4 regions of the Pseudarthrobacter sp. CC12 genome follow, and region 2 is predicted to be linked to each of the others. Evidence: riboswitches for the same ligand, from Rfam matches in the RefSeq annotation. Region 2 holds a riboswitch; each other region holds the start of a gene.
The links. A riboswitch is a leader RNA that binds a small molecule or an ion and turns the genes downstream of it on or off. The one in region 2 is predicted to bind S-adenosylmethionine.

Region 1: linked by a shared signal. The riboswitch ahead of PV772_RS19915 (aminotransferase class V-fold PLP-dependent enzyme) and the one ahead of PV772_RS00140 (DUF1737 domain-containing protein) in region 2 are both predicted to bind S-adenosylmethionine.
Region 3: linked by a shared signal. The riboswitch ahead of PV772_RS05280 (bifunctional o-acetylhomoserine/o-acetylserine sulfhydrylase) and the one ahead of PV772_RS00140 (DUF1737 domain-containing protein) in region 2 are both predicted to bind S-adenosylmethionine.
Region 4: linked by a shared signal. The riboswitch ahead of PV772_RS07130 (cobalamin-independent methionine synthase II family protein) and the one ahead of PV772_RS00140 (DUF1737 domain-containing protein) in region 2 are both predicted to bind S-adenosylmethionine.

Annotation. Positions count from the first base shown of each region.
Region 1 covers NZ_JARDJH010000041.1:12,388-19,760, forward strand. Annotated here, with positions in the region: gene PV772_RS19910 (class I SAM-dependent methyltransferase) at 1-307, opposite strand, end outside; gene PV772_RS19915 (aminotransferase class V-fold PLP-dependent enzyme) at 392-1,807, opposite strand; SAM riboswitch class IV at 1,844-1,957, opposite strand; gene hisN (histidinol-phosphatase) at 2,110-2,922, opposite strand; gene rsgA (ribosome small subunit-dependent GTPase A) at 2,967-4,082, opposite strand; gene aroA (3-phosphoshikimate 1-carboxyvinyltransferase) at 4,066-5,451, opposite strand; gene PV772_RS19935 (DoxX family protein) at 5,458-6,006, opposite strand; gene PV772_RS19940 (sigma-70 family RNA polymerase sigma factor) at 6,282-7,055, shown strand; gene rsrA (mycothiol system anti-sigma-R factor) at 7,052-7,312, shown strand.
Region 2 covers NZ_JARDJH010000001.1:25,990-33,362, reverse strand. Annotated here, with positions in the region: gene PV772_RS00155 (TetR/AcrR family transcriptional regulator C-terminal domain-containing protein) at 1-146, opposite strand, end outside; gene PV772_RS00150 (hypothetical protein) at 372-626, shown strand; gene opgC (OpgC domain-containing protein) at 743-3,211, opposite strand; SAM riboswitch class IV at 3,379-3,494, shown strand; gene PV772_RS00140 (DUF1737 domain-containing protein) at 3,508-3,783, shown strand; gene PV772_RS00135 (rhodanese-like domain-containing protein) at 3,780-4,190, shown strand; gene PV772_RS00130 (O-succinylhomoserine sulfhydrylase) at 4,191-5,399, shown strand; gene PV772_RS00125 (glutamate--cysteine ligase) at 5,528-6,754, opposite strand; gene PV772_RS00120 (UDP-N-acetylglucosamine 1-carboxyvinyltransferase) at 6,822-7,373, opposite strand, start outside.
Region 3 covers NZ_JARDJH010000004.1:174,400-181,772, forward strand. Annotated here, with positions in the region: gene PV772_RS05280 (bifunctional o-acetylhomoserine/o-acetylserine sulfhydrylase) at 101-1,423, opposite strand; SAM riboswitch class IV at 1,467-1,582, opposite strand; gene PV772_RS05285 (VOC family protein) at 1,743-2,381, shown strand; gene PV772_RS05290 (DUF222 domain-containing protein) at 2,705-4,378, shown strand; gene PV772_RS05295 (CPBP family intramembrane glutamic endopeptidase) at 4,888-5,667, opposite strand; gene PV772_RS05300 (DeoR/GlpR family DNA-binding transcription regulator) at 5,733-6,521, opposite strand; gene hutI (imidazolonepropionase) at 6,623-7,373, opposite strand, start outside.
Region 4 covers NZ_JARDJH010000006.1:93,579-100,951, forward strand. Annotated here, with positions in the region: gene PV772_RS07105 (hypothetical protein) at 1-230, opposite strand, end outside; gene PV772_RS07110 (sigma-70 family RNA polymerase sigma factor) at 227-778, opposite strand; gene PV772_RS07115 (DUF1508 domain-containing protein) at 1,054-1,425, opposite strand; gene PV772_RS07120 (adenylosuccinate synthase) at 1,647-2,936, opposite strand; gene PV772_RS07125 (M14 family zinc carboxypeptidase) at 3,172-4,236, opposite strand; SAM riboswitch class I at 4,465-4,570, shown strand; gene PV772_RS07130 (cobalamin-independent methionine synthase II family protein) at 4,584-5,792, shown strand; gene PV772_RS07135 (uracil-DNA glycosylase) at 5,993-6,622, shown strand; gene PV772_RS07140 (DUF3151 domain-containing protein) at 6,697-7,119, opposite strand; gene fbaA (class II fructose-bisphosphate aldolase) at 7,120-7,373, opposite strand, start outside.

The DNA.
Region 1 (7,373 bases), on a different contig from region 2:
GGCCTGTGGCCTCGGCCGTCCCCGCCGCAGCCGTGGCGGCCGGGCAGTGGGTCTTCAGCTGGGCAAGCATGTCCGCAGAAGGATCGACGGCGGTGACATCCAGTCCCATGGCCAGCAGCAAGGCGGTGAATTTACCGGTACCCGCCCCGACGTCCAGGGCGTCACGGGCCCCGGCAGGCACCAGCCACCGTGCGGATTCCGCCGGATAGCCGGGGCGGACGCGCTGGTAGTGGCGGCCGCCGTCCTGGAAGCTCTGCCCGAGCTCCGTGCGCCGGCCGTGATCAAGCCTGGGGCCACCCCGAACCACGCGTGGCCTCCTTCCGGTCCTGCCTGCGGATGTCCTTCGAATTTACCGCATGGCCGGTGCCGGCAGGCAGCCGCCGTTACCCCGCTAGTCGTCGAGGCAGGGGGCCGCGCCGGCCGTCCCGGGGGTATTGGGTGCCCAGTGCGGGTAGGTGCGGAAGTCGTTGGCGGGCACCCAGCGGCCTGCGTCCACCACGTAGTCCCACCCGAGTCCGTTGCTGCGCAAAGCCCGGATACCGGCAAGGAGGCGTTCAGCATCCTCCAGCCGCGAGCCCACGCCGAAACTCGCCCGGAGGGAGCCGGACGGCAGGCCCAGGCGCTTCAGCAGGGGATGGGCGCAGAAGCGTCCGTCCCGCAGGCCCACGCCGTGCTCTGCGGAAAGGTAGGCGGCCACCAGCCCTGCGTCGTAGCCCTCGACGGAGAAGTTGACCACGCCGATGGTGTCCGTTTCCGGATTGGTGTCCTTGAAGATCTGGTGGACGGTGACGCCGTCGATGCCCTGGAGGCCCTCCACCAGGAAGGAGCGGATCGCGGACTCGTGCGCATGCCACCTGTCCTGGTCGAGTTCGGCGATGACCTGCGTGGCGCGTGCCAGGGTGGCGGCGCCGAGGACGTTCGGCGAGCCTCCTTCGTGGCGGGCCGGCCCGGTGGCCCAGCTGACGCCGTCGAGCCGTGCTTCCTTGACCGCCCCGCCGCCGGCGAGGTGCGGGACGCCGGAATCCAGCCAGTCAGGCTGGCCTACCAGGACGCCTGCGCCGAACGGCGCGTACAGCTTGTGGCCGGAAAAGGCGAGGTAGTCGACGTCGTCCGCGCTGATGTCCACCCGGCGGTGCGGCGCGAGCTGGGCCGCGTCCACCACGATCCGGGCGCCGTGCTGGTGGGCCAGCGCGGCCAGGGCCCGGATGGGGAGGATCTCGCCGGTGACGTTGGAGGCGCCGGTGACGGCCAGGAGGCTGACGCCGCCCTGTTCGAGTTCGGCGCGGACCGCGTCAAGGGTGCCGGCGATGGTGTCCGCGGCAACGATGCTGCGGTGCGGGACGCCCTGCCACGGCAGGAGGTTGGCGTGGTGTTCGATGTCCAGGTAGAGGACGTCACCGGCGGGCCGTCCGTCCGTCCGGGGCAGGCAGCCCGCCAGGAGGTTCAGCGAATCGGTGGTGTTCCGGGTGAAGATGACCGAATCGTCCGGCCGGCCGCCCACGAAGTCCCGGACGATGCTGCGTGCGTTCTCGTACACGGAGGTGCTGATCTGGGAGGCGTACCCGGCGCCGCGGTGGACGCTGGCGTAGTAGGGCAGGATCTCGTTGAGGTAAGCGGACACCACGGAGAGTGCAGGGGCCGATGCCCCGTAATCAAGGTTGGCGTACCGCACGTGGCCGCCGGTTATCAGTGGTGCTTGGATTTCGGCCCCGGTGACTGCAGCGAGCGGGCGGCCGGCGGCGGCACGGCGTTCGGCAGCAACGGCGGATTCGGTGACGGGTTTGGGGGAGACGGTGGCAGTTGTCACAGAGACCTCACTTGTGTACAGGACTCCGGCGTACGGAATCCGCGCTTGCCGCATCCACTCCGGACCGGCCTGGTCGTCACCCGGGGCACCCCGCCGCGAATGGAGGGTTGCCGGCCAGCAAACCGGGGTTTTGCGCTGGCACTCGTGACCTGAATAAAAGCGTAGGACATGGGGCGGCCAGGCTGGAAGCCGGGCCAATTGTTAAGGGCTTTATTACGCAATATCGAATAAACGACGCCGGACACCTCCTTCTGGAGGTGTCCGGCGTCGCAATATTCGTCCAAGCGGGCAAACCGTGGCAGTTACAGCAGATCGTCCAGGTAAGGGTTGAGGCGGTGCAGGACCTCGGAGTGCAGGATTGAGTTGGTGGCCAGCGCGTTCCCGCCGAACGGTCCGTCCTCGCCCTCGAGGGAGGTGAACCGGCCCCCCGCCTCGACCACGATCGGCACCAGCGCAGCCATGTCGTAGAGGTTGAGTTCCGGTTCGCAGGCGATGTCCACGGAGCCCTCTGCCACCATGCAGTACGACCAGAAATCGCCGTATGCCCGGGTCCGCCAGACGTCCTCGGTCAGCCCGAGGAAATCGTCGAGGTTGCCGCGTTCCTTCCAGCCGCTCAGGCTGGAGTAGGAGAGGGAGGCGTCGGAGAGGCTGGACACGTTGGAGACGCGCAGCCGGGTGGCAGCTGCCAGGGACCTGCCCATGTAGGCGCCCATGCCCTTTGCCGCCCACCAGCGCTTGCCGAGGGCCGGGGCGCTGACCACGCCCACCACGGGTTCGCCTTCGTCCACCAGGGCGATCAGGGTGGCCCAGACCGGGACGCCCCTGACAAAGTTCTTTGTCCCGTCAATGGGATCGATGATCCAGCGCCGTGAACCGTGCCCGGTGCTGCCGAACTCCTCGCCCAGGACGGCATCGCGGGGCCGGGAGCGGGAGAGCTGGCCGCGGATGGCTTCCTCTGCTGCCTTGTCGGCGTCGGTGACGGGCGTCAGGTCCGGCTTGGTCTCAACGTGGAGGTCCAGGGCCTTGAAGCGGCTCATGGTCTGGTCATCCACGGAGTCGGCCAGGACATGGGCCAGGCGCAGGTCATCGTTGTAGCTCGAAGCGGGTTGGATCATGGTTACAAACTACCGTCTGCGGACGCTTCTGCCGGGAGAACGCGTCAGTTGACGCTGCCGAGCTCCTTGGTTTCCTGTGCTTCCATGCGCGGATCCGTGCCGAGCAGGCGCCGGAGCGACGCCAGGCGTGCCGGGCCGGTGGGACCTGCGTGCCCGCCTGCCACCCAGTCGTCGAGGCCGCAGTTCACCGCGTTTGCCGTGTGCTTGCACCCGCGTTCACAGTTTTCGATGCCAGGGGAGAGGTCCGGGAAGGAGCGCAGGATCCGGTCCGGGTCCACATGGGCCAGTCCGAAGGAACGGATACCGGGGGTGTCAATGATCCAGCTTCCGGCCGGCGCGTCAGCCAGGCGCAGGGCCAGGGCCGACGACGACGTGTGGCGGCCACGTCCGGTTACGGCGTTGACGCCGCCGGTGGCCCGCTCGGCACCGGTCAGCGCGTTCACCATGGTTGACTTGCCCACGCCGGAGTGCCCCAGCATCACGGTGACCCTGCCGTCGAGGTGGGCGCGGAGGGCCGCCACCGCAGTGCTGTCCAGCCGGGCGGAGAGGCCGTCGTCAGAGCGCGCGTCGATCCCGGAAGCCTGAGCGTCGGCGGTCTTGCTGATGATCACCGGGAAGTCCAGGTGCGTGTAATTGGAGAGGAGCTCGGCGGGGTCCTTGACGTCGGCCTTGGTGACCAGCAGGATCGGCTCGATCCCGGCGTCGTAGGCAGCCACCAGGGCACGGTCGATGAACCCGGTGCGGGGTTCCGGGTTGGCAGCCGCCACCACGATGACCAGCTGGTCCGCGTTGGCCACCACCGCCCGCTCCACGGGGTCGGTATCGTCGGCGCTCCGGCGCAGGAGGGTGTGGCGGTCCTGGATTTTCACCAGGCGGGCCAGCGTGTCCGGCGCGCCTGACACGTCCCCCACGAGCGATACGAAGTCTCCCGCAACGACAGGTGACCGGCGGAGTTCACGGGCACGCGCTGCGATGACGATGCGCTCGTTGTCCGAGTCCTCGCCCACCACTGCCGTGTACCGGCCGCGGTCAACCGTAATGATCCGCCCGGTAACGGCGTCGTCATGGCTGGGCCGGTCTTTGGTGCGGGGACGGGAACCTTTCTTGCTGGGGCGGATCCGGACGTCGGATTCGTCCCAGGAGTCAGTGCTCCGCGCCACTGCCAGGCTCTTCCGGCCGCGGTACCTCGGGAGCAGCCTGGGCCAGCATGCCGGCCCACAGCTGCGGGAAGTCGGGCATGGTCTTGGCGGTAGTGGCGATGTCCTCCACCTGGACGCCGCTTACCGAGAGGCCCAGGATTGCCCCGGCAGTGGCCATGCGGTGGTCGGCGTAGCTGTGGACGACGCCGGCGTGCAGCGGGGCTGGCCGGATGACCAGGCCGTCGCTGGTTTCCTCGGCGTCGCCGCCGAGCCGGTTGATCTCGGTGACCAGGGCGGCGAGCCGGTCAGTTTCGTGCCCGCGAAGGTGGGCGATTCCGCTGAGCCGGGAAGGCCCCGTGGCAAGGGCACAGAGTGCCGCGACCGTAGGAGCCAGTTCACTGGTGTCGGCAAAGTCGCCACCCTTGATTTCGGGGCCGCCGGTGACGGTCAGGAGTCCGTCCTCCAGGGTGACCGTGGCTCCCATCCGGGTGAGGATGCCGCGCCAGAGGTCGCCCACCTGCTGCGTTTCCGTGGGCCAGTTGGGGATGCGGACGGTGCCCTGCGATGCCAGGGCCGCTGCCAGGAACGGCCCCGCGTTGGAGAGGTCCTGTTCGATTCTTTGGTCGAAGGCTTGTATGGGTCCCGGGGCCACCACCCAGTGGTTGGGGACCGAATCGTCCACGGAGACGCCGGCGCCGCGGAGGACAGCCACCGTCATGTTGATGTGGTCCAGGCTTGGCACCGGTTTCCCGACGTGCTCAAGGTGCAGGCCGTCGTCGAACCTTGCTCCCACCAGCAGGAGGGCGGAGACGAACTGCGACGACGCGCTGGCATCGATCACCAGGTGGCCGCCCCGGACCGCGCCGGTCCCTTCCACCACGAAGGGAAGGGACGACGGCGTGCTCCCGTCCTCGGCGGAAACCGCGACGCCCAAAGCTTTGAGGGCTTCGATGATGGTTCCCATGGGACGCTTCCGGGCGTGCGGATCACCGTCGAACACGCTGGCTCCGCTGCGGAGCGCCGCAAGTGGTGGGACGAACCGCATGACGGTGCCGGCCAGCCCGCAGTCGATCCTGGTGGTGGATGGCGCCGCTGACGCCGGGATCGGAACAACTTCCAGGTCAGGACCAAAGGCGCCGTCGCCGGGCACTTCGCTGATGGTGGCGCCGAGCTGCCTCAGTGCATCGATCATCAGCGCGGAGTCCCTGGAGTGCAGGGGAGCCCGAAGGCGCGATGGTCCGTCCGCCAGGGCGGCCAGGACCAGGTACCTGTTGGTCAGGGACTTCGATCCGGGCACCGTCACGGTTGCATTGACGGGCCGGGCCGCAAAAGGCGCGGCCCAGTACTGGACAGGTGTTCCGGATTCCCGGGTGGCAGCTGATGCGGTCATTCGTGCCTAGGCTCCCGCGGCGTGTTCGACGGCGCGGCGTACAGCCTTGTCCGCCTTGTTCAGCTTCTTGGTGGTGGTCCTGCGGGCGTCGGCGGCCAGGTGCGAGGCGTTCCGTCGCGCGTCGGCGGCAAGGTGCTCGGCGCGCCAGGCCAGTCCGGGCTTGCCTGCCGTGTCCACGGAGGCGAGCAGGGCACCCCCGCTCAGGGAGACGTTCTTGAGCAGCTGGTTCCTGCGGTTCTCGCGCCCTTCCTTGCTGCTGATGTCCGCGCTCCGCCATTCCACGAAGGTGTTCAGGAGGGAAACGACGGTGAGCAGGCCGGCCGAGAGCCGGGAAAACTTGCCAAGGCCGAACAGGACGCCGGCGCCCACCTGGGTACCGCCGATGACGCGGGCCAGGGTCTTCTCGTTCGTCTGGAAGGGAAGCGAGGCTGCAGCCTTGCGCAGCAGCGGTGAGAGCTGCTGGGCGGTGTCGTCGGAGTTCTTGAGCTTGTCCAGTCCGGCAAGGATGAAACTGGAGGCGAGCATGGGCCTGGCGAGGGTGCGGACAAAGGGCATGGATTTCCTCCTGGATGGACGAGCCGCGGCAAGCGGCGGAGTCGGTCCTAGTCTTGCACTTTTGGGGAATATTTGCCCGCGGGAGGGGGTTATGTCGACTGGGTCCGCGACGTGGGCCCTGGCGATCAATCACCCGATACAGAGCGGAGTTGGCCTTGCGGAAGGTGTTGGACGGAACCAGGCAGGCGGGACCGGTGGAAGTGGACAAGCTTGCCGCCGAGCCGTCGGAGTACGGCATGCCCCCGGCGGGGCGCCTGACAGTAGACTTGAAGGCAATGAGTACCCTGGATCCGGCCATCGCGGCCATGTATGAGGCGTCCCCCGGCGAATTGAACGGCAGGGCAGGCGCAGCGCCGCTCCCTGCCGGGCAGGCAGCAACCGAACCACCGGCCGCAGCAGCGGATGCCGAGGACAGCACGCTGGACGTTGCCGCGGAGACCGTGGAACAGCGCCGCCTGCGCTTTGAGCGGGACGCCATGCAGTATGTGGACCAGCTCTACTCTGCGGCGATGCGGATGGCGCGGAACCCGTCGGACGCGGAGGACCTGGTCCAGGAGGCCTACACCAAGGCTTTCTCGGCCTTCCACCAGTACAAGCCGGGCACCAACCTCAAGGCGTGGCTCTACCGGATCCTGACCAACACGTACATCAACCTGTACCGCAAGCGGCAGCGCGAGCCGCTGCAGTCAAATTCGGACACCATAGAGGACTGGCAGCTGGCCCGGGCGGAGTCGCACACGTCGAGCGGACTACGTTCGGCTGAGGCAGAAGCACTGGACCACCTTCCGGATTCGGACGTCAAGCGGGCGCTCCAGGACATTCCGGAGGAGTTCCGGCTGGCGGTTTACTTCGCTGACGTGGAGGGCTTCGCCTACAAGGAAATCTCAGACATCATGAATACGCCCATCGGCACCGTGATGTCCCGGCTCCACCGCGGCCGCCGAATGTTGCGGGACATGCTCGCGGAATACGCCGCCGAGCGGGGATTCAAAACGGCCGCTGATGCGTCGGATGCGGCAGGAAGCAAAGCACAGGAGAACAGGAAATGAGCGACTGCCAGGGATTGGGCGACTGCGACGATACCCGGATGCAACGCATCTATGAGTACCTCGACGGGGCACTGACCCGCGAAGATATTACCGAAATCAAGAACCACCTCGATGACTGCCCTGAATGCACGGAGCAGTACGACCTCGAATGCGTCATCCGCAACATGGTCAAGCGTTCCTGCAAGGAGTCCGCTCCGGACAACCTGAAGAACGCCATCCTGGACCGGATACACGCCATCCGTCCCGTCGAGGCGTAGTACCGGCGCCCCGTGCCCGCCAGGGCCGCAAACAGCAAAGGACCCCGGAAGCCGACTGGCT
Region 2 (7,373 bases):
TCCCGGCCAAGCTCCTGCCCAAGGCGGCGCATGGTCAGCGCGTCCAGGCCCTCGGCGTCCACCAGCTCCAGCGCTTTGGCCAGTACCAGGTCCCTGCTCAGCCTCGGCTTGGTGCCCGCCGTTCCCGAAGTATTGGCTGAAGTCATTATTTGATCCTCACTGGGGGCAGCCGGCCGATTTATTCAATACGGTTGCCTCAGTTGTAGTCTACGAGTAAAGTCTACAGCGTAGACATGCCTCAAGATCGCTGGTATTCCCAAGTTCTCCTGATGGGATCGAACCTACAGACCCACCGCCCCCGTGCAGGGCATCGAGGGTTTTGCTGCTGTAGCCGAACGGCGGCACCGCGCACCGAGCGAAGGGACGCCGTCATGGCCAATTCGCAGTTTGATCTTTTCCTCCACGAAGCCACCTACGCCGACCAGGCCTCCGAATCAAGCCTCGACCGTGACCGCCTCTTTGGGCTGTACACCAGCTGGTGCTTCGTCAACGAGCAGCCGGCCGGCACCGAGTCCAGCTTCTGGGCTGCCATGAAACACCGGGTCTCCGCCCGCCGGAACGGACTGCGCATGAAGGGGCCTGCCGCGGCGGACTACATCATGACCAGTTACCCGCGGCTGGTCTAAGCCCCAACGGGTCGTCGGACGGGGCGCCGGGTAACCGGTGCCCCGCCATCAGATGCTGTGGCACTTGACGTATGTGCCACAGCATTTTTTATGCCCCGGGACGTCCCCGCTGCCGCCTAGGTGGGAATAATCCGGAAGAGGAACCTGGTCCGGACCATCACCCACAGAAGGCCCAGCACCACGGCGTAGGCGACGGTGTTGAGGAAGATGCTCTGCTGCTGCAGCGCCGGGATGTTGGCCACGACGGCGATCAGCACCACGTGCATGATGAATACGTAGAGCGTGGCGCGGCCCAGCGGGATCAGGAACCAGCCCAGGGCCCGCTGCACTGGTTTCCAGTAGGCGCTAAGGAAGGCGTAGGCGGCCACCACGAGGACCAGGACGTTGAGCAGGCGGCCGGGCGCCAGGTAGGTCCGGCCGAACAGCGCGTCATACATGGCCCGGTAGGCAGCGTCCGGCATGAGCGCCAGCCGGACGTCGTAATTGTTGGCCAGGTACGGGTTGCCCCAGGACAGGAAGGCCAGCGCGAACGCCGCTGCGGTGCAGGCTGCCACCACCCAGGTGTGCGCCGACAGCCAGGCAACTATGCTGCGGCGGTGGTAGCCGACAACCAGGCCGAGGACAAAGAGTACCTGCCATACCAACAGGGGGAACGAGTCCTCGAACTGCGATGGCAGGAGCCTGAACCTGGTTACGGCCCCGACCGCATACACGGCCAGGGACGCCAGCAACACCCAGATGGCCTTGCCGCGGTTGAGTGCCGCAAGGATCAGGGGGCTGGCCAGCAGGAGCACCACGTAAAGGCCCATGACGTTGAACTGCCAGGGCCCGAACTGCAGCAGCACGATGGCCGGAAGCACCTGGGGCGGTACGGGGAACTGGAACAGCGACGACATGCCCGCGTACAGGTCGTAGGTCCGGCCCGCGCCGCTGTGTCCGGCGCCGCCCGTTCCCTGGTCCACGAACGTGGTCAGGGCCTCGGTGTGGAAGAACGGGAGCAGCGACAGCAGGAAGACGCCGACCAGCACGGCCAGGGCAGTGACATAGAGCTTCCCGGCACGGCGGGACGTCAGGTCCACCACCCGGCCGAAATCCTCCTTCGCTTTGGGCCCGTACACCATGCCCACCACCAGGCCGGAGAACAGGACAAACAACTCAGCGCCTGATACGAAGCCCACCGCCTCCTGGGTGAGCAGCTGGAACAGCGAGGCCATGCCCAGGTGGTTGACCACCACGAAGACAATGGCCATCCCGCGCAGCAGGTCCACCCGCGAATCCCTGGCAGAAGGATCCTGGTAACTCCAGGCCGTGGCAGCGTTGATCCGGCGCGGGACCTGCCACAGGGCCACCAGGAGGATGGCCATGGCGGCAGCAACGGTCCACGGGGCCGCGCCAGAGAGCGTATTAGCCCGCACGTAGGTGCCTGCGGACGCCACATCTGTGACAGGCCCGGTGACCATGGGCGATGCCTTCAACCGGTCCAAGGCAGTTTTGGCGATGTCCGGGCTTCCCGTGAGCAGCCAGCTGATGCTTGCTACGCCGGTGTCCCGCGTGCTGGTCCGTTCGTCCCACACCACGGCGGCCGTTCCGGCGAAATGCGGAGAGGTGGCAGTTGCCACCACCTGGTCCCACCAGCGCGTTTTGATGTCCGCCTCGGGCGCCCCGCCGGATGCAGGGCTGTAGAAGGCCGAGGTCTGGAGCAGGAAGGGCTTTTTGTGTCCTTCGGCGTAGGTGCCGTAGAAGTTTTCGTTGCCGGAGGCCGTCAGCATGTCTTCGAGTTCGCCGGCGTGCGGCAGGGAGTTGACGGCGGCCGCGCCGGCAGTGTCGTCATGGTAGGCGGCCAACCCCACCCAGTCCACCGCGTCGTCGCCCGGGTAATACGGGGCATAGGCGCTGTCGCTCCCGTTCCAGGTTCCGTCCCCATTTGTATCCAGGAGGGAAAACCCGTCGCTTCCCGGCTGTGGCGCATTCCTGTTCCGGTCGAAGGGGTAGTCCTTCCCCAGGTAGGGCGCCCACACCATGGTGGCCCGGCCGCCGTCGTCCTTCCTGAAGGCTGCCGACACCGCTTGGAAAGCCTGCCGGTACGCAGCCGGCTGCTGGCCCCAGGCCACCCAGCTGGCGTTCATGTCGGGGGCAAAGCGGACCAGCAGTTGGCCCTTGAATCCCGCGGTCAGGTCGCGCACCTGTGCTGCGAACGCTTGCGCCTCCGCGGCGCCGAGCTGGTCCAGCGGCACGGACGGCTTGACCGTGAGCATGGCGTGGGCGCCCTTCGCTGCGGTCTGTTGCAGGAAGCCCCCGATGTCATTCCGCTCGGATTCGCGGTACGGCATGGTGATGTCATGGCCGTAGAGCGCCGGGGTTGCGCCCAGCCGGTCGCTGAAGCCCGCGGCGGTATCCTCACCCCATTCGAGGACCGCCCCCAGCCAGGGTTTGCCCCTGTCCGGCGCGGGTCCGGCCGCCCGCGCCGGGGCTGCCGGGGCCACCACTGCCAGGAGGGCGATGAGAACCGCGGCCAGGCAGGCCGCGGCGGAACGCGGACGGTTACGCCGGATGGCGGCGCGGTGGTGCGATACGTGTGCCCGCATGCTGACAAGGACCCCCGGTGCTCATTGCTCTGGATACGGGGCGGCGCCCCCCGGTATGAACCTTATCGGTCCGCAGCAGGCTACGTGCCGCATGGCGGGCAGCTCAATGACGGAACATGACGACGTCGGCGATGCGGCTTGGCGCGGCAGGTGTTACGTTTTTGGGGAGTAATGAGTACCGGCGCCAAGCCCTGACTTGCCGGTCGGCAACCCTCCCTTTCGCGGCGGGGTGCCTCAGGTGAATACTCGGCATATCGACCGATTCGAGCTGCAAGCGTGAGAGAAGGAGATCCGTCGTGTCCGACGCACCCGCCCTTGACGAAAGACTGTCCTACCGCCTGATAACCGGCGCGGACACCCGTGAATTCTGCGAGCGGATCTCCGCCGCACTCGCCGACGGCTACGTGCTGCACGGCAGCCCGGCAGCTACTTTCAACGGCACCAGCGTCATCGTGGCGCAGGCAATCGTCCTTCCGGCCGCGATCGCCTCAGCCGATGCCGCCGTCGCCACCGCGGTGGACCAGCTCGACGCCGGCCTTGAAGGCGATTTCGACGGCGAGGGCCACGCATGAGCTACGCCGGAGACCTGACGCCCCAGGAAGCCTGGGCCAAGCTGGAGAAGGGCGCCATCCTGGTGGACGTCCGCACCGAGGGCGAATGGGCCCACATCGGCATCCCGGACACCAAGGCCACGGACAACGATCCCCTGTTCATCCAGTGGACCTTCCCCGGCGGCATCCCCAATCCCGACTTCGTCAAGGACCTCCAGGCGCAGGCGCCGGAGGATCCCCAGGCGGAACTGCTCTTCCTCTGCCGCTCCGGCCAGCGGTCCATCGCGGCTGCAACTGCCGCCACCCAGGCCGGTTTTACCGCCTACAACGTGCTGGAGGGCTTCGAAGGCGAGCCGGACCGCTACGGCGAACGCACCGTCAACGGCTGGAAGAACCGCGGCCTCCCCACCAACCTCGGAAAGAACTAAGTGACCTTCAACCCAGACGCCCCCGGCTGGAACCCCGATACGCAGGCAGTCCGCGGCGGCCTGGACCGCTCCAACTTCCAGGAAACGTCCGAGGCCATCTTCCTGAACTCCGGCTTCGTCTACGAATCCGCTGCGGCAGCTGAACGCGCCTTCACCGGCGAGGACGAGCGCTTTGTCTACTCCCGCTACGGCAACCCGTCCGTTGCCACCTTCCAGGAACGGCTCAGGCTGCTGGAAGGCACCGAAGCCTGCTTTGCGACGGCGTCGGGCATGTCTGCCGTGTTCACCGCGCTGGGTGCCCTGCTGGCTGCCGGCGACCGCGTGGTGGCTGCCCGTTCGCTGTTCGGTTCGTGCTTTGTGATCCTGAACGAGATCCTCCCGCGCTGGGGTGTGGAAACGGTCTTCGTGGACGGTCCGGACCTGGACCAGTGGCGCGAAGCCCTGTCCAAGCCCACCACCGCCGTCTTCTTCGAGTCCCCGTCCAACCCCATGCAGGAAATCGTCGACATCGCCGCCGTCAGTGAGCTGGCGCATGCGGCCGGCGCCACCGTGGTGGCTGACAACGTCTTTGCCACTCCCCTGCTGCAGCGCTGCGGGGACCTCGGCGCCGACGTCATCGTCTACTCGGGTACCAAGCACATCGATGGGCAGGGCAGGGTGATGGGCGGTGCCATCCTGGGCACCAAGGAATTCATCGACGGACCCGTCAAGCAGCTGATGCGCCATACCGGCCCCGCACTGTCCGCCTTCAACGCCTGGGTCCTGACCAAGGGCCTGGAAACCATGGGCCTGCGCGTCAACCACTCGTCCGCCACCGCGCTGCGGCTGGCTGAATGGCTGGAGGAACAGCCGGCGGTGGGCTGGGTGAAGTATCCGCTCCTGAAGTCGCACCCGCAGTACGGGCTGGCCGCCAAGCAGATGAGTGCCGGCGGAACGGTCCTGACCTTCGAACTGGCCCCGACCGGCGGGCGTTCCGGCAAGGAAGCGGCATTCGCCCTCCTGGACGGGCTGCGGATCATCGATATTTCCAACAACCTCGGTGATGCCAAGTCCCTGATCACGCACCCGGCCACCACCACCCACCGCGCCATGGGCCCGGAGGGGCGGGCCGCCATTGGGCTCAGCGACGGCGTGGTGCGGCTCTCGGTAGGGCTCGAGGACCCGGAGGACCTCCTCCGTGACCTCGAGCAGGCGCTGAAGCAGATCTAGCGTTTTCGACGCGCCTCCCCGTTTTCGACGCGCAGATTCCCTGGCGCGCACGGAATGTGGCGTGCGCAAAGGAGTGTGCGCGTCGAAAAGGAATATGCATGCCGCGGACCGGCAAACCAAGCGGCAGGTCAGGCCTGCCGCACGCGCAGCAGCTCGGGCGTGTCCGCCATGTCTGACAGGTCCAGCGTGTCGCGCATCGTCAGGTGGACGGCCTGCCGCACCACGGCACCGAACCCCATGTCCTCAGGCGGCTGCCCCGCCAGGGCCTTGTCGCGGGCACGGCGCTGTTCAGCGGCCCCGGTTCCGCGGGAAATGATGTCCTCCACCCCCTGCCTGGCCAGGGCCAGCTCCCCCTGTTCGGCCAGGACGGGGGCCAGGTAGTCCACCAGGGAACGGACCACGTCCGCGGCCGGTGCGGGCCTGAAGTTGCCGAAGTCCAGGAGTTCGCCGCTAAGCCCGGCGCTGCTGGCCTGCCAGGACGCCATCCGCAGCAGGACTGTGGGTACGGGCGCGGGATCCACGTCCTCGCGCCATTCCCGGCCCGCGGATTCCACCAATGCCCGTACCAGCACCGCGATGAGGGCTGCGTCCCCGGCACGGAGGCACACGTCCGCCACCCGCACTTCCACCGTCGGATGGTTCCGGGAGAGACGGGCGTCGAAATACAGCATGCCCTCATCGAGCATGACGCCGCTGTCCAGCAGCCGGGTCACCACGCGGCGGTACGCGGGATACGTCCCGTAAATACCTGCCGGGCCCGCAGTGGGCCAGCGGTTCCAGGCCTGGGTCCGGTAGCTTTCGAAGCCGGTGGGGACGCCATTCCAAAATGGCGAGTTGGCGCTCAGTGCCGTGAGCACCGCCAGCTTGTCGCGGATTCGGTCCAGGACCGCCACGCCTTCCTCCGGCGATTCAATGAAGGTGTGGACGTGGAAACCGCAGGTCAGCTGCTCCTGGGCGGTGAGGCCAAAGCGTTCCAGCATCCTGGCATAGCGCGGGTCCGGCGTGGTGTGGCTGGGCGAGGCCACGGGAGAGGTGGCGAGCGCCGCAACCCGGGCCCCGTGCTTTTGGGCAGCCTGGTCCGCCAGCGCCCGGCCGGCCCGGATCTGTTCCAGCAGGCTTCCGTAGTCGGTGCACGGCCGGGTCTGTGTCTCGATCTGCTCAAGCTTGAGCTCGGCACTCAAGCCCATCTCGTCGTCGTAATCCGCCTGGTTGCCGGCATGGCGGCTTTCCAGCTCCACCGGCGCATCATCGGCTGCCACGCGCCGGCCAGCGAGGAGCGCGTCGGCCAGGGCAAGCGGCTCCCCGGACTCCGGATCAACAATCAGGAGTTCTTCCTCGACGCCGAATGTACGCATACGAATATTCTGCCGCGCCCGCCGGGCATTCACAGGGGCGCCGCCCTTCATGACGAAGGATGAATGCCTAGTCCTGGAAGTACTCCACCTTGGCGCCGATGGTGTTCAGACGCTCCGCCAGGTCCTCGTAGCCCCGCTCGATCACATAGATGTTCCGCAGCTCGGACACGCCCCGCGCGGCCAGCATGGCCAGCAGCAGGCAGGCGGCCGGGCGGAGTGCCGGCGGGCAGCCCACCTCGGCGGCGCGCCACTTCGTGGGGCCGTTGACGTAGATCCGGTGCGGGTCCAGCAGCTGTACCTGTGCGCCGAGCCGGTTCAGCTCCGTCAGGTAGATGGCCCGGTTCTCGTAAACCCAGTCGTGGATCATGGTCTGGCCATGGGCGTTAGCTGCAATGACGGCGAAGAAGGGCAGGTTGTCGATGTTCAGCCCGGGGAACGGCATGGGGTGGATCTTGTCCTCGGGGGCACGCAGCTCGGAGGGCTTGGTGGTGACGTCCACCAGCCGGGTGCGGCCGTTGCGGGCCATGTATTCGCCGGAAATTTCGAGCTTCTGGCCCATCTGGCCCAGCGTGGCCAGTTCGATTTCCATGAACTCGATGGGGACCCGGCGGACCGTGAC
Region 3 (7,373 bases), on a different contig from region 2:
GTTCGAGTGTACGAAACACCCCCCGCTCCAGGCCAAGAGTATGACTGGTTGTGACTTCCCGGCTTGCCGGCCGGCACGTGCTGCGCCCTCGCGGTTGGGTCTAGGCGCCGGTGCCCTTGGCGGCCCGGAAGCCTGCCTCCAGGTCAGCCAGGATGTCGTCGATGTGCTCCAAACCGACGGAAAGCCGGACCAGGCCCGGGTGAACGCCGGCCACAACCTGCTGCTCCGGCGAAAGCTGGCTGTGCGTGGTCGACGCCGGGTGGATGACCAGGGAACGCACGTCGCCGATGTTGGCCACGTGGGAGTGCAGCTCCAGTGCGTCGACGAAGCGCTTGCCGGCTTCCGCGCCGCCGGCCAGGTTGAAGGCGACCACGGCGCCCGTTCCCTTTGGCCCGTACTTGCGGCCACGCTCGTACCAGGGGCTGGACGGCAGCCCCGCGTAGGCGACGGACTCGACGTCGTCCCTTGCCTCCAGCCAGCGCGCAACCTCCGTTGCGTTCGCAACGTGGCGCTCCACCCGCAGGCTCAAGGTCTCCAGGCCTTGGGAAATCAGGAACGCGTTGAAGGGCGAGACCGCCGAGCCAAGGTCGCGCAGCAACTGCACCCGGGCCTTGAGGATGTAGGAGAGGTTGGCGCCGAGCGCGCCGCCTTCGCCGAGGTCGCGTGCGTAGACCAGGCCGTTATAGGTGGGGTCCGGGGTGTTGAAGCCGGGGTAACGTTCCGGGTCCTTGCCGAAATCGAACCTGCCGGAATCGACGATGACGCCGGCGATGGCCGAGCCGTGGCCGCCCAGGTATTTGGTGGCCGAGTGGATGACGATGTCCGCGCCCCACTCCAATGGGCGGATCAGGTATGGGGTGGAAAGGGTGTTGTCCACGATCAGGGGCACGCCGGCCTGGTGGGCCACTTCGGAGATGCCCTCAATATCCAGGACGTCCTGGCGCGGGTTGGACACCACTTCACCGAAGAAGAGCTTGGTATTGGGCTGCACGGCGCCGCGCCACTGGTCCAGATTGTCAGGATCAGCCACGAAGGTCACCGAGATGCCGAACTTCTTCAACGTGTGGGCGAACAGGTTGTAGGTTCCGCCGTAAAGACTGGGGCTGGCCACTATATGGTCGCCTGCCTCGGCGATGTTCAGCACCGCGAACGTCTCCGCGGCCTGGCCGGAGCTCAGCAGCAATGCCGCCAGGCCGCCTTCAAGGCTTGCGATACGTTGCTCGACGGCGTCCTGGGTGGGATTGCCAATGCGGGTGTAGATGGGTGCAAGTTCGGCCAGGGCGAAGCGGTTGGCCGCGCTCTCGGCACTGGGGAACACGAAGGACGTGGTCTGGTAGATGGGAAGGGCGCGGGCTCCGGTGGCGCTGTCAGGCTCCTGGCCGGCATGGATCTGGCGGGTTTCGAAGGACCATCCGTTGGACATCTCAGTCTCCTATGACATGGGCCCGGCATGCTGGGAGCACCACGGGCCGCGCTTGCTCTCCGGCCATTGCCGGACAGCCTGGTCCTCACCCGGGGCACCCCACCGCGGATGGAGGGTTGCCGGCCAGCGAGCCGGGGCTTGGCGCTGGCACTCATGACCTGGGCCCAGTCTAGGAACTTCAATCCGGCCCGGACAGCATTGTGACGAACATGGTCTTGGCGCAGGCCCAGGGGCATTTGGACAGGGACGGCGGCTGCCCAAAATGCCAGTAAGGGTACCCTTAGCTGAGAGCCCGATCACAAAGTGCCAAGATGTTCGCATGCGCATGGATCACGTCTCTTACGCCTGTGAACACGATGGCCTCGCGGCCACTACCGAACGTATTGCAACTGCCCTCGGCGTTGAGGCAGTGAAGGGTGGCGTACACCCCCGCTTCGGAACCCGGAATATGATCATCCCCCTGGCGGGCCACAAGTACCTCGAAGTCGTCGAGGTCCTTGACCACCCGGCGTCGGACAAGGCACCGTTCGGGCAGGCAGTGCGTGCCCGCTCCGCTGCCGGCGGCGGCTGGATGGGCTGGTGCGTCGAAGTGGACGACCTCGCCCCCTTCGAGGAACGCCTGGGCCGCGCTGCCGTGAACGGCAACCGCAAGTTCCCGGACGGCCGCGAGCTGGTCTGGAAGCAAATTGGCATCCTGGGCCTCATCGCCGATCCCCAGGTGCCGTACATGCTCAAGTGGGAGGGCGACCCCTCCCTCCACCCGTCCCACGCTTACGAGAGCAACCTCAAGATGAGCTGCCTGACCATCGCCGGTTCCGCCTCGCGCGTCACCGAGTGGCTCGGTGAGCCCGTGGAGAAGCCGCTCGAGGACGTTGCGGTGGAATGGGTGGCCCCGCACGGTACGCCGGGCATCCTCTCGGTCACCTTTGAGACCGCCAACGGAGCCGTCACCATCTGACCCTTCCCCTTCCTCCCGGACCACTCCGGGGAGGTCCCCGGGTTGTGCCCGGGCAAACTTCGGCCGCCATTGGGTGGTGACAACGGCGTCACCACCCAATGGCGGCCGAATCCATTTAAGCGGCTGCCGCGCCAAAGTGAGGGTCGCGTCTTTTTCTACGCAACGCGTGCTCTTTTTCGCGCCACACATTTGGGCTGCGACATGCAACCTTCGCGTCGAAAACGTACGACGACGGCGGCCCGCTTCGGTGCGCCGGCTCACCTGCGCAGGCAGCGCCACCGGTTTGATCTGTAATTGTCAGACCCCCGTTGGATGCTGTGGGTATGGGAATCGGCGGTGGTCTTGGGGTGATGTTGGAGGGTGTTCGTGCCTCTGTTGCTGCCCTGGATGCGCTGGAGCGGGAGGACGCTTCCCTGGCATCCGGTTTGGATGTTGGTTTCGGTGTTGGTGCTGGTGTGGATGTGTTGCAGCGGCGCTATGAGATCCGGCTGGAGCGGCTGGAGCTTACGTCCCGTTTGGAGGCGCAGCTTGCAGCAGTGACGGCGCAGGACGCCGCCGACGCCGCCGGGTTCCAGGAGGCGATGACCCCGCCGGACGCTTCGATCGAGGACCGCACGTACGGGCAGATGTCGGTGGTGGAGGAGATCGCCGGGGTCCTCACCATCGGCTCCGCCGCAGCAGGCGCGTTGGTGGAGCAGTCCCGCCGGGTCTGTTCCCTACCGCCGGTGTTCGAGGCCCTGTCCACCGGAACCATGTCGTGGCAGCACGCCCGCGTCGTCGCGGACGAAACCGAAGGCCTTGACGCTGTCGGGGCTGCCGGGCTGGTGGCGCACTTCTTCGACCCCGCCGCACCCGATCCGGCCCGGGGTGCCGCGCCCGGTGAACTGGTCCCGTCCCGGTTCCGGGCCAAGATCCGGGGCTGGCGGGAACGCCACCACCCCGAATCAATCCAAAAGCGCCATGTAAAAGGTTTGGCAAACCGGCGGATGGAGTACACCCCGGACCGGGACGGCATGGCCTGGATCTCCCTCTACCTTCCCGGCGATACCGCGTGCGCCATCTGGAACCGGACCACCGCCACCGCCCGCGGCCTCCAAGGCCCCAACGAACCCCGCACGCTCACCCAACTCCGCCCCGACATCGCCGCATCACTGCTGCTCGGCGCCGGCAATGCTCTTGGCGGGGAGAGTGGCGCGGGACCCGCAGGAGTCACCGCCATCGGGAAAGTCCCCACGCCGAGGGCCGACGTCCTGGTCACCGTGCCCGTGTTCTCGCTCCTCGGCCTCACCGACGAACCAGCAATGCTGGACGGCTTCGGCCCGATCCCCGCGTCCATGGCCCGCAAACTCCTCGCCGGTGGCGCGGACTCCTTCTACCGGGTCCTCGTCGACCCGCGGGACGGGGCGCCCCTGGAGATCGGCAGGAAGAACTACCGGCTCACGGGGGCCATCAAACGCTGGATCAGGCTGCGCGATGCCCAATGCACGTTCCCCGGCTGCACCAACAAGACCCCCGACAACGAAACAGACCACCTCCAAGCGTGGGAACACGGCGGCGCCACCAACGTCAGCAACCTGGCCCAGCTCTGCCGTAAGCACCATCGGCTCAAACATCACAGCCAATGGGCCCCCGGCCCGGCCACGAGCAAGGACCCACCGGGCTGGACCTCACCCACCGGACGCCACTACAACCCCGAACACCAGGATTCAGAACCAACCCACTGGCCACCGGGGAGCCTGCCGGCGCACGCTGTTCGGGGTGCCGTTGTGGCAGGGGTTGAATTGGGGGCCACCGGGCCAGTCGAGGACGGGCAGTGGCAGCAGCTCCTCGCATCGATGCCGCCGTGGTCTGATCCTCCTGTCGAAGAACCACCAAGTGAGGACCTTCTGGACCCCGGCGAGCTTCGCCCCGCGGATCCCCTGTGGGATGAGTTCCATGCAAGGTTTTACGAGCTGCCCGCTGACCCGCAGGCGGACTGGCAGTGCTGTTACACCTGAAGTGAGGGCGGAAAACAGCGCGCAGGCCGCGGCAGGAGCTAGGGCCCGCCCAGCAGGCCGCAGCCAACATTTCTTTCGGCAGTTCTCACGACGATGAATACTCGGGCCTCGTCGGAGGAGGGCGCGGCGAGGATGTCGGCTCCACCGGCGGTTTTGCCTTGGACCGTCAGGAGGGAAACATCAGTCCGTGCGGGCTCCGGGTAAGGACCGCAGTTGTACTCGCGCCCGGCAAACTGGACTTTGGAAGGAACCTCTCGAGGCCAGAGCACCCAGTCCGACGTCTGTTCATGGATGCTCCACAATCGCCCAATGAGCAAACATCCGGCCAACGCCAAGACGGCACTCCCCAAGGCCAATCCGTGTCGTAGTCCCCCACCCATGCTGCAAGACTTCACGAAGGCATGCTTGGAATCAACAAGAACCCGCAACTAGGGCTACTGCAGGCCGGACCACCGCCCAGCGGTCGTTCAGTCGGGTACCGGCAGACCGCGGCGGCCATAGCTGTACAGCTACCCCAGCCCCACGGCCTTGCCGAAGAGGCTGAAGCCGACGAATGCCACGATGTCCAGCAGCGCATGGGCGATGACCAGCGGCATGACGCGCTTGGTGCGCGTATAGAGCCAGGCGAAGACCACCCCCATCACAGCGTTGCCAATGAAGGGACCGAAGCCTTGGTAAAGGTGGTAGCTGCCACGCAGCACGGAGCTCACGGCGATGGCCAGTGGCGTGCTCCAGCCGAACTTGCCGAAGCGGTCCATCAGGTACCCCACCACGATGACTTCCTCGAGCACCGCGTGGCGCATCGCCGAGAGGACCAGGACTGGAACGGTCCACCAGTAGGCGTCCAGGGCACTGGGGATGATGGCTGTGGTGATGCCGAGCGCCCGGCCGGCCGCATAGAGCCCCAAGGACGGTATCCCAATCAGCGCGGCCAGCCCCAGGCCTTGCAGCAGGTCCATTCCGGGCCGGGCGAAGTTGAACCCCAGCTTCCGGAATGCTGAACCGGAGTTCCGTGCGTCGCCGGGGGAAGCTTGGCGCTGGTCGGTGAGGAAGTAGAGAACCAGCAGCACAGGAACCAGCGCAAAGATGATGTCGAGCAGCTGGTACGTCAAGTCGAAGTACTCGCGGGTGCTCTGCGATCGGTTCAGGGTGGACGTGCCCTCGGCCAGCGGGGCGCGGGTCATCTTGTCCAGCAGCTGCACCACGGAGTAGACGGCGGACTGGCCCAGGGACAGCCCCAGGACGATCCAGACTTCGAGCCGCAGCCGACGGCGGGAGGGAACCAGCATGTTCCCATCTTGCCTTCAGTTTCTGGATCCTGCCTGACGGAACTCCCCACAGCCTCCCGGGGTCATCAGGCAGGTGCCACGATCACTTCCGTGCCGTTGGCTTCAAAGGCTGCCTTGTCCCGCGCAGAGATCCCGGAATCGGTGATCAGCCGGGTGAAGTCGTAGCCGTCCATCGTGGCAAAAGCCCGCACGCCAACTTTGGAGGAGTCAGCCAGGACGTAGGACACCCTGGCACGGGACGCCAGCAGGGCATTGACGGAAGCCTCCCCCTCCCCGGTATTGGTGGGTCCCACCTCCGGGTCGATGCCGTTGACACCGATGAAGGCAATGTCCAGCACCACCTTCTGCATGATGATGTCGGTGTAAGGGCCTACGAGCTCGTATGACCGGGGGTTGAGGATGCCGCCTGTCACCATCACCTTGATGTTGGGCCGGACCGCCAACTGGCCCGCAATGTTGATGGCGTTCGTTACGACGGTGAGCGTCGGCTGGTTGGAGGGCGCATTCAAGTCCTCCCGGGTGGCCAGGATCTGCGCAAGCGCGGTGCTGGTGGTGCCCCCGCAGAGACCGATGACGTCGCCGGGCCGGATTAGGGCAGCGGCGCACTGGGCGATCTGTTCCTTTGCTTCGGCATGGTCGTCGCGGTTGTAACGCCCGGGCAGGTCATACGCCAGGGCGCCTGTGGTGGCGCCGCCGCGCGTCCGCGTCAGCAGGCGGCGCTTGGCAAGGCTGTCCAGGTCGCGCCGGGCCGTGGCAGGGGAAACGTTGAGGGTGCTGACGATTTCATCGACCTCCACCTGGCCGGTCCTGGCGAGCAGGTCCAGAATCGCTGTCAGCCGGTCGGTGCGCGTCATGCAAGCAGGCCTTTCGATACATCAGCCACCGCATTGGGATGACGTTTCCTGATTCTAACCGGACGGAAAAGATCAGGAACAATCATACAGCAGGAGTCCTGCTAACGCTCCCGCACCCCGGCCCGCCACACAGCGTACGTCAATGGCATCCCGGGCCGGTAAGCGAGATGGGTCGCGGATGGCGCATTCAACAGGTGCAGGTCGGCCCGGTGTCCGACGGCGATGGATCCCACGGCGCGTTCGCCGTCGGTGTCCCGGCCGGCTTCCTTGTGCAACGCCAGCGCACCGCCGTAGGTAGCGGCACGGACGGCCTCGTGCACGCTCAGGCGCATCTGGAGCACTGCCGTTGTCACGCAAAAAGCCATGGAGCTGGTGTACGACGTGCCGGGGTTGCAGTTGGACGCCAGTGCCACCTGCACCCCCGCGTCGAGAAGTTCGCGGGCGGGAGCCAACGGCTGGCGGGTGGAGAGGTCGCAGGCAGGAAGGCACGTGGCAACGGTGCCCCGCTCCCCCGTTCCCACGGCCGGGTCCCAGCCGGACCAGGACGACGCCAAGGCTTTCACGTCCTGCGCGGCTAAGTAGTTCACGTGGTCCACGCTGGCCGCGCCAAGCTCCACGGCCAGCTGTACGCCGGGGCCCTCGCCGAGCTGGTTGCCGTGGACCCTCAGGCCCAGGCCGGCCTCGCGGCAGGCCATGAGCACACGGCGGGATTGCTCGGCGTTGAACGCACCCTCCTCGCAGAACACATCGGCCCACTGGACATAAGGGCGGACCGCAGCGAGCATCGGCCCGCAGACCAGGTCTGTGTATTCCTCCGGGTCCTGCCCGGCTGGAACCAGGTGTGCCCCAAGG
Region 4 (7,373 bases), on a different contig from region 2:
GGCTGCCTGCCTGCGGCATCGAGTGCGCCGGCAGGTACGGGGGCCTCCCCCCGGGCCGGCCCGCCAGCCGTGAGCAGTGCAGCGAGCTCCCCGGTGGGCTCGGGCGTGGGAATGGACGCGAGGGCACCCAGCGAATGGAGGGCGCCGCGAAGGTCCGCGTCCTGTTCGAAGCCGACATCCAGCAGCATGTCATCGACGAGGGCGGCAAGGTTATCCGGGGCAGGCGTCATGGCGCGAGGTACTCCTTCACTGCGGCAAGTTCCCGGAGTTTCAGCAATGCGCGCCGCTGAAGCTGCTTGACCGAACCAGCGCTCTTTTCCATGGTCTCCGCCGTCTGTTCCACCGTGAGGCCACCCACCAGGCGCAGCGACAGGACGTCCCGCTGGTCCCGGGGCAGCCCGTCCAACATCCTGAGGACTTCCCGGGGTGCGATGCGCTGCAGTGCTTCCTTCTCCGCCGACATGTCCTCGCGCCGGTCCAGCTCGGGCTCGAAGGGCAGCTTGGCCGGAGTACGGCTCTGGCGGCGGTGGTCATCCACCATCCGGGCGTGGGCAACAGCGAAGATGAAGGTCCGCAGCCCGGACTCCCCTCCGCGCACGGTACCGAGCCGTGGCAACACGGACAGGAACACTTCCTGCATGGCGGCCTCCGGATCCTCGACTCCCCGGGCCGTGAGATAGCCCAGAACCTGTGATGCATACGCCTTATAGACCAGGCTGAAGGCAGCGGTCCCGGACTCTGGCCGGTCCGGAGCCTCGTCTGTCTGTGCATCGGTCACTGACGTGGTGCTTTCCGTCAAGAAGGGCGGTGGCAAGGCAAGCGTTCGGTACATCCGGAACGCTGCGCCTAGTCTACCCTCCAGTAACCGCGCAGCCAGAAGCGCCACGGCCCGCGGCCAGCGACGGGCGCAGCCTGGCAGCCACCCTTGCGGAAAGACAAAAGAGCCGGTCTGGAACGTGATGGGGGACAGGTTCCAGACCGGCGCTTCATAGAGGTAATCGCTCCGGCCGCCCGGAGGGTTACGCCTTCTTCAAAAAAAGTTGGAAATCATTTTCAGCGGGTAGCTGTCCTGGTCCACCGCGGCACAATGGCGTGCCGGCGGGGTGCCCCTGCCAGCACGAAGGCGTGCGCCAGGGCGGGCGTGCGCTCCTCGCTGCACACAGGTACGACGGCGGCGGGCAGCTCCACCGGGATGGCGGCAGCAGCTGCAGCGGGTACAGGTGCGGAACGGGAGACGGCCCCCGCGGGACAGAGATCGGTGACCAGGCCGGTTCCGGCACATTCGCGAACCGCGGCTATCCCGGCCACCACGGCGGCTTTGTCCTCGAACGGGCCCGAGACGGCGATCACGGCCCCGTCCGGAGCCAGGAGCCGGAACCTGAAGAACGAATCAGCGTCGATGAATGCTTCAAATTTTCCGGCCATGACGATCCTTCCTTGGGCACCAGGTGGTACAGACGAGTCTGGCGGCGGCACCGGAAGCCTCACAAGACCGTGCGCGTTAAGCCTGTGTAAATTCGCTTTCCGGCTGCCAAAAAGAAGCGGCAGGCCACCTGCGAAGGTGGCCTGCCGCCGTCGTAGTCCCCGCCCGCTCCCCAGCCCCGCAAATGCGACCAGGGAACCCCGCGGGCGTGGGCCCACAAAATCTAGTCCTTGATGAGGTCGTTCACCACGATGGTCTGGTCCCGGTCCGGGCCAACGCCGATGGCGGAGAACCGGGTTCCGGAAAGCTTTTCCAGGGCCAGCACGTAGTTGCGCGCGTTCTCCGGAAGGTCTGCCAGCGTCCGGGCTCCGGTGATGTCCTCGGTCCAGCCGTCGAAGTACTCGAAGATGGGCTTCGCGTGGTGGAACTCGGTCTGCGTCATGGGCATTTCGTCGTGCCGGACACCGTCCACGTCGTAGGCGACACATACCGGAATCTGCTCGATGCCGGTGAGCACGTCCAGCTTGGTGACGAAGTAGTCAGTGAAGCCGTTTACGCGGGAGGCGTGCCGCGCCAGGACCGCATCGTACCAACCACAGCGGCGCGGGCGTCCGGTGTTGACGCCGAATTCGCCGCCGGTCTTCTGCAGGTACATGCCCATCTCATCGAAGAGTTCGGTGGGGAATGGGCCGGCACCAACGCGGGTGGTGTAGGCCTTGATGATGCCGATGGAGCGGGAGATCCGGGTAGGGCCGATGCCGGAGCCCACGGAGGCGCCGCCGGCGGTGGGGTTGGAGGAGGTCACGAACGGGTAGGTGCCGTGGTCCACGTCCAGGAAGGTTGCCTGGCCGCCCTCCATCAGGACTACCTTGCCCTCATCGAGCGCGGAGTTCAGGACCAGGGTGCTGTCGATGACCAGCGGGCGGAGCCGCTCGGCGAAGGACAGGAAGTACTCCACGATCTCGTCCACCACCACACTGCGGCGGTTGTAGACCTTGACCAGGAGTTCGTTCTTCTGCCGCAGCGAGCCTTCCACCTTCTGGCGGAGGATCGATTCGTCAAAGACATCCTGGACGCGGATGCCCAGCCGGGCAACCTTGTCCATGTAGGCAGGGCCGATGCCGCGGCCGGTGGTGCCAATGGCCCGGCTGCCCAGGAAGCGTTCGGTTACCTTGTCCAGCACCTGGTGGTACGGCGCCACCAGGTGGGCGTTGGCGGAGACCCGCAGCTTTGAGGTGTCGGCGCCACGCGCCTGGAGTCCGTCGATTTCCTGGAAGAGGGCCTCCAGGTTCACCACGCAGCCGTTGCCGATGATGGGAACGGCGTTGGGGCTGAGAATGCCGGCCGGCAGAAGCTTGAGTTCGTACTTTTCACCGCCTACGACGACGGTGTGCCCGGCGTTGTTGCCGCCGTTGGGCTTGACGACGTAGTCAACACGGCCGCCCAGCAGGTCGGTGGCCTTGCCTTTTCCTTCGTCGCCCCACTGGGCTCCTACGATCACAATTGCTGGCATGGGATCCTCCCCCATTCGTTCGGGCTGCCCGGGCCCGGCCACCAGGTGGCAGGCCGATGCAGCGCCGTTCATGAGAATGCCCCGAACAGACCGGCCTTCGCACAGCCGCAGCACGGCGCAGCGAAGCAAGAGTTCCGGGGCTCTTACCACCCAAGTTTAGCCGATAGGGCACTTCGTCCACTGTTGTGGCCCGCCGCGGCCGTTTCTGCCAAAAGGCCGCGGCGGGCGGTGCCGCCTATTCGTCCTCAGCCTCCCCGGCGGGGCGGGACGTCTGTTCGGCGAGTGTGTTCCAGAAGGAGGTGTCGGCGTCGGCAATGGACCCGTCCGCGATGGCTGCGGCCGTGGAGCTCAGCGTGGTGACAGTCTGCTTGATCAGGTAGCCGTTGCTGCGCTGCCCGAGAGCATAGCCGTCCAGGTAGTGGTCCGACATGCCGCGCATCTCGAAGAGCAGGGTGGCGATGCCGTACTCCACGGAGATGCCGTTTCGGCTGATGGTTTCGGCGCTGCCACCCTGGTACTTGCCCAGGTGTCCCCAGCCGGTGGAGTCGACGTTGTTGAAGACCACGGCGCCAAGCTGCTTTGATTTTTCGACGACGGCGGGGTCGGCGTTGGGGGTGGTGGGGTACAGGATGGAGCCGGATACCAGCTTGCCGTCACGCTCGGCCCGGGTGCCCTGGTGGTGCAGGTCGATCATGTAGTCGATCCGGTACTTGCGCATGACGTTGTTGTGCAGCGCCTGGGTCTCCGGCTGGACCTTGGCCACATGGTCGCGGTTCAGGTCCACGCCCTCGGCGTTGTAGCGGGTGAGGTTGCGGTCCCCCTTGGCAAGGTAGTTTTCCAGGGAGAAGTTCACGTCCCCCATGGCCCCGTCCGCATTGAGCATGGGCACCACCAGGATGTTCACGCCTTTGAGGATGTCCGCGGATTTACCGGTCCCCAGGTGCTTGATGAACTCCATGGCGCCCTCGGTGGTGAGCTGCTCGTTGCCGTGCTGCTGGGTCAGGTACAGAATCGTGGGCTTGGCGGGGTCCGAAATGTACTTGACCAGGTGGATGTCGCGCCCCTTGACCGTTTGCCCGATGACCTCCAGCTCCATTGCCGGCTGGCGGGCGTCCTGGTCCTTCAGGAATGAGACCATCTGTTCGTACGTGGCGAGCTTGGAGGTGGTGATCTGGCCGTTGCCGTCGTAATTGGGGCCTTCGCCCACAGCGTGTGCCAGCGGGGCGGGTCCTGCGACGACGGCCAGCGCCAGGGCTCCGGAGGCGGCGAGGGTCCTGAAATTTGCCAGGGATTTATTCACAGTGCGTTACCTCTTTCGAGTGCATCGGGGCGCCACCGGCCAGCTCCGTTGCGGCGGTGGCATGTGACCTCAGCCAACCAAGCTTAACGAAACCTGTCAACAGGCTGGACAAAGTCTGTAAGTATGCTGCTGGCCGCCGGGCAAGGGCAGGGAAGCAGCCGGGCAGCGGGCCGCGACATAAAGCCGCACGGACTTGCCCCAAGGTGGGTCTCTCGATTTAGTGAGAGTGAACCATCCGGAGCGGCCGAGAGACCTGGCTCGATGACGCCGCAGCAACCACGGTCCAGCAGGATTCCTGCCGGACCGAAGGTGCTACTGCCAGGACCGATGGAAAGGAAGATTCCAGCATGCCCCTGAACACCGACCACATCCGCGTCACCCACGCCGGATCGTTGCCCCGCACCCCGGAACTCATCGCGGCCAATGCCGCCAAGGAAACCGACGGCGTCACCCCTGAATTCCTGGACCTCCTGGAAACCTCCGTGGTGGACGTGGTCCGGCGCCAGAAGGACCTCGGGATCGACATTCCCAACGACGGCGAATACGGGCACACGATGGCCAACTCCGTGGACTATGGCGCCTGGTGGAACTACTCCTTCGCACGGCTGGGCGGCCTGGAGCCAACCAATGTGGACCGCTGGGCCGATGCCCAGGTGCACCGCTCCTCCCCCGGCAACATTGTCCTGACCTCCTTCCCCGACAGGCGCGACCGGCAGGCGTTCAACGAGGCCTACAACGACCCGTCCTCGGGCATCCTGTCCCACCGCAAGAGCGTGACCCAGCCCAAGATCGCCGGACCCCTGACCTACACGGGCCAGGACCTGGTGGCATCGGACATCAAGAACCTGAAAACCGGCCTCGCCGCCGCCGGGTTGTCGGACGGCTTCGTGGCATCCCTCTCTCCCGGCTCGTGCGCCCGCGTGGCCAACGAGTACTACAAGTCCGATGAGGAACTTGTCTACGCCTGTGCCGATGCCATGCGGGAGGAATACAAGGCCATCGTCGACGCCGGCCTCACCGTGCAGCTCGACGATCCGTCCCTGGCCGAGAGCTGGGACCAGATCAATCCCGAGCCCAGCCTGGAGGACTACCTGAAGTTCATCCAGCTGCGCGTCGAGGCCACCAACTGGGCCCTCCGGGACCTGCCCCAGGAACAGATCCGGCTGCATGTCTGCTGGGGTTCCTGGCACGGCCCGCACACCACGGACATCCCTTTCGCCGACATCATCGGCTCGGTGCTGCAGGTCAACGCGGGCGCATACTCCTTCGAGGCAGCCAACGTCCGCCACGAACACGAATGGCGTGTATGGGAGGACACCAAGCTCCCCGAGGGCAAGGTCATCATCCCGGGCGTCGTGTCGCATGCCACCAACGTGGTGGAACACCCCGACCTGGTGGCTGACCGCATTGTCCGCTTTGCCGACGTCGTGGGCCGCGAAAATGTCATTGCCTCCACCGACTGCGGCCTGGGCGGCAGGGTGCACCCACAGATCGCCTTCGCCAAGCTGGAGGCCCTCGGCGAGGGTGCTCGCCGCGCCACCAACCGCCTCTGGTAGTCCGTCGTACCGCTGCGCCGGCTGTGCCTTCCATCACCGGAAGGGGCGGCCGGCGTTTCGTTTCCCCGGGCTTGGTAAACTGGCAGAGGCCGACCAGGAATCGGCCCACCCCAACTAACCGCCGTTGATGATCCGCGCCGCCGCGCGCCCATTTTCACCGGTGGAAGCAATATCAATCCCCGCAGGAGAACCAGCACTTCATGACAGCCCTGGCCCCAGAAACATTCCACGAACAGCTCATGAGCCGCCGCTACGAACCCAGCGTTGCCGCCGTCAATGAACTGTGTGATTCCCTGCAGGAGGCCAAGCCCGGAACCGTGGTGCCCTATGTGGACCCGATGCACGACGTTGAGGAATGCCGCATCATCAGCCTGTTCTCTAACATCGGCGAGGCGGACCCGTCCGGCTTCATCACTGCCGGGGACCAGGACGCCGCGACCCGAATGCTGGGGCTCCAGTGGAAGCTGGGGCTGCGCCCCGAGTTCGTGATGCCGTGGAACGTCCACCCCTGGCACATCCCCGGCGAAGTCAACGGCAAGTTCACTCCGGACCAGATCCAGGCCGGCCTGAAGCCGCTGCTGAAGTTCCTCGCCCTGGTCCCCCGCGCCTCCGTGATCGTGGCGCACGGCACTGAAGCCAACCGCCTGGCCAACCTCCTGCTGAAGACGGAGGTGCCCCTGCTCTGGCGCCGCGGCCTGAAGACCTACAAGGTCCGGTCGCTGAGCGGCCGCGCCTTCGCCGGTTCCCCGGCGCGCCAGGAGGAATACCTCGAGGACATGCGCGCGGCCTACGCCGATGCCATGGCCCGCACAGGCATCGCCAAGCCATAAACGAACGAACGACGACGGGTGGTTACCTTTCCAGGAAAGGTAACCACCCGTCGTCGCGCTTTAATCCAAGCTTGCTACTTCGCCTCGATGGCTGCCTTCGCTGTGGGGTCCGAGTCGTTGAGGAACTTTTCGATCCGCTCCGGCTCGTCGGCCTCGCCGATGGCGGAGGACGCCCGGCCCAGGGAGTAGAGGGCACGCAGGAATCCACGGTTCGGCTCGTGCTCCCAAGGGATGGGGCCTACGCCGCGCCACCCGTTGCGGCGAAGCGCGTCCAGTCCGCGGTGGTAGCCCACCCGGGCGTAGGCGTAGGAGTCGATGGTGCGCCCCTCGGCCCACGCTTCCTCGGCCAGGATCGCCCACAACAGTGAGGACGTGGGGTGCCTTTCCACCAGGTCCAGGGCCTCGTGCCCGGCCTCCAGCTGCCCGTTCACCTCGGTTTCGGCAGGCAGGAGCGTGGGCTCCGGCCCCATCAGGTTGCGGCGGAACTCGTCCGACATCTAGAAGGTCTTTCCGGCCGAACCGAGCTGCTTGGTGGCTTCCACCACGCGGGCTGCCAGGCCGGCTTCGGCGGAGGCGCCCCAGACGCGGGGGTCGTAGGTCTTCTTGTTGCCCACTTCGCCGTCGACCTTCAGGACACCGTCGTAGTTCTTGAACATGTGGTCCGCGACCGGACGGGTGTAGGCGTACTGGGTGTCGGTGTCGATGTTCATCTTGATCACGCCGTAGGAAACGGCGTCGGCGATTTCCTGGT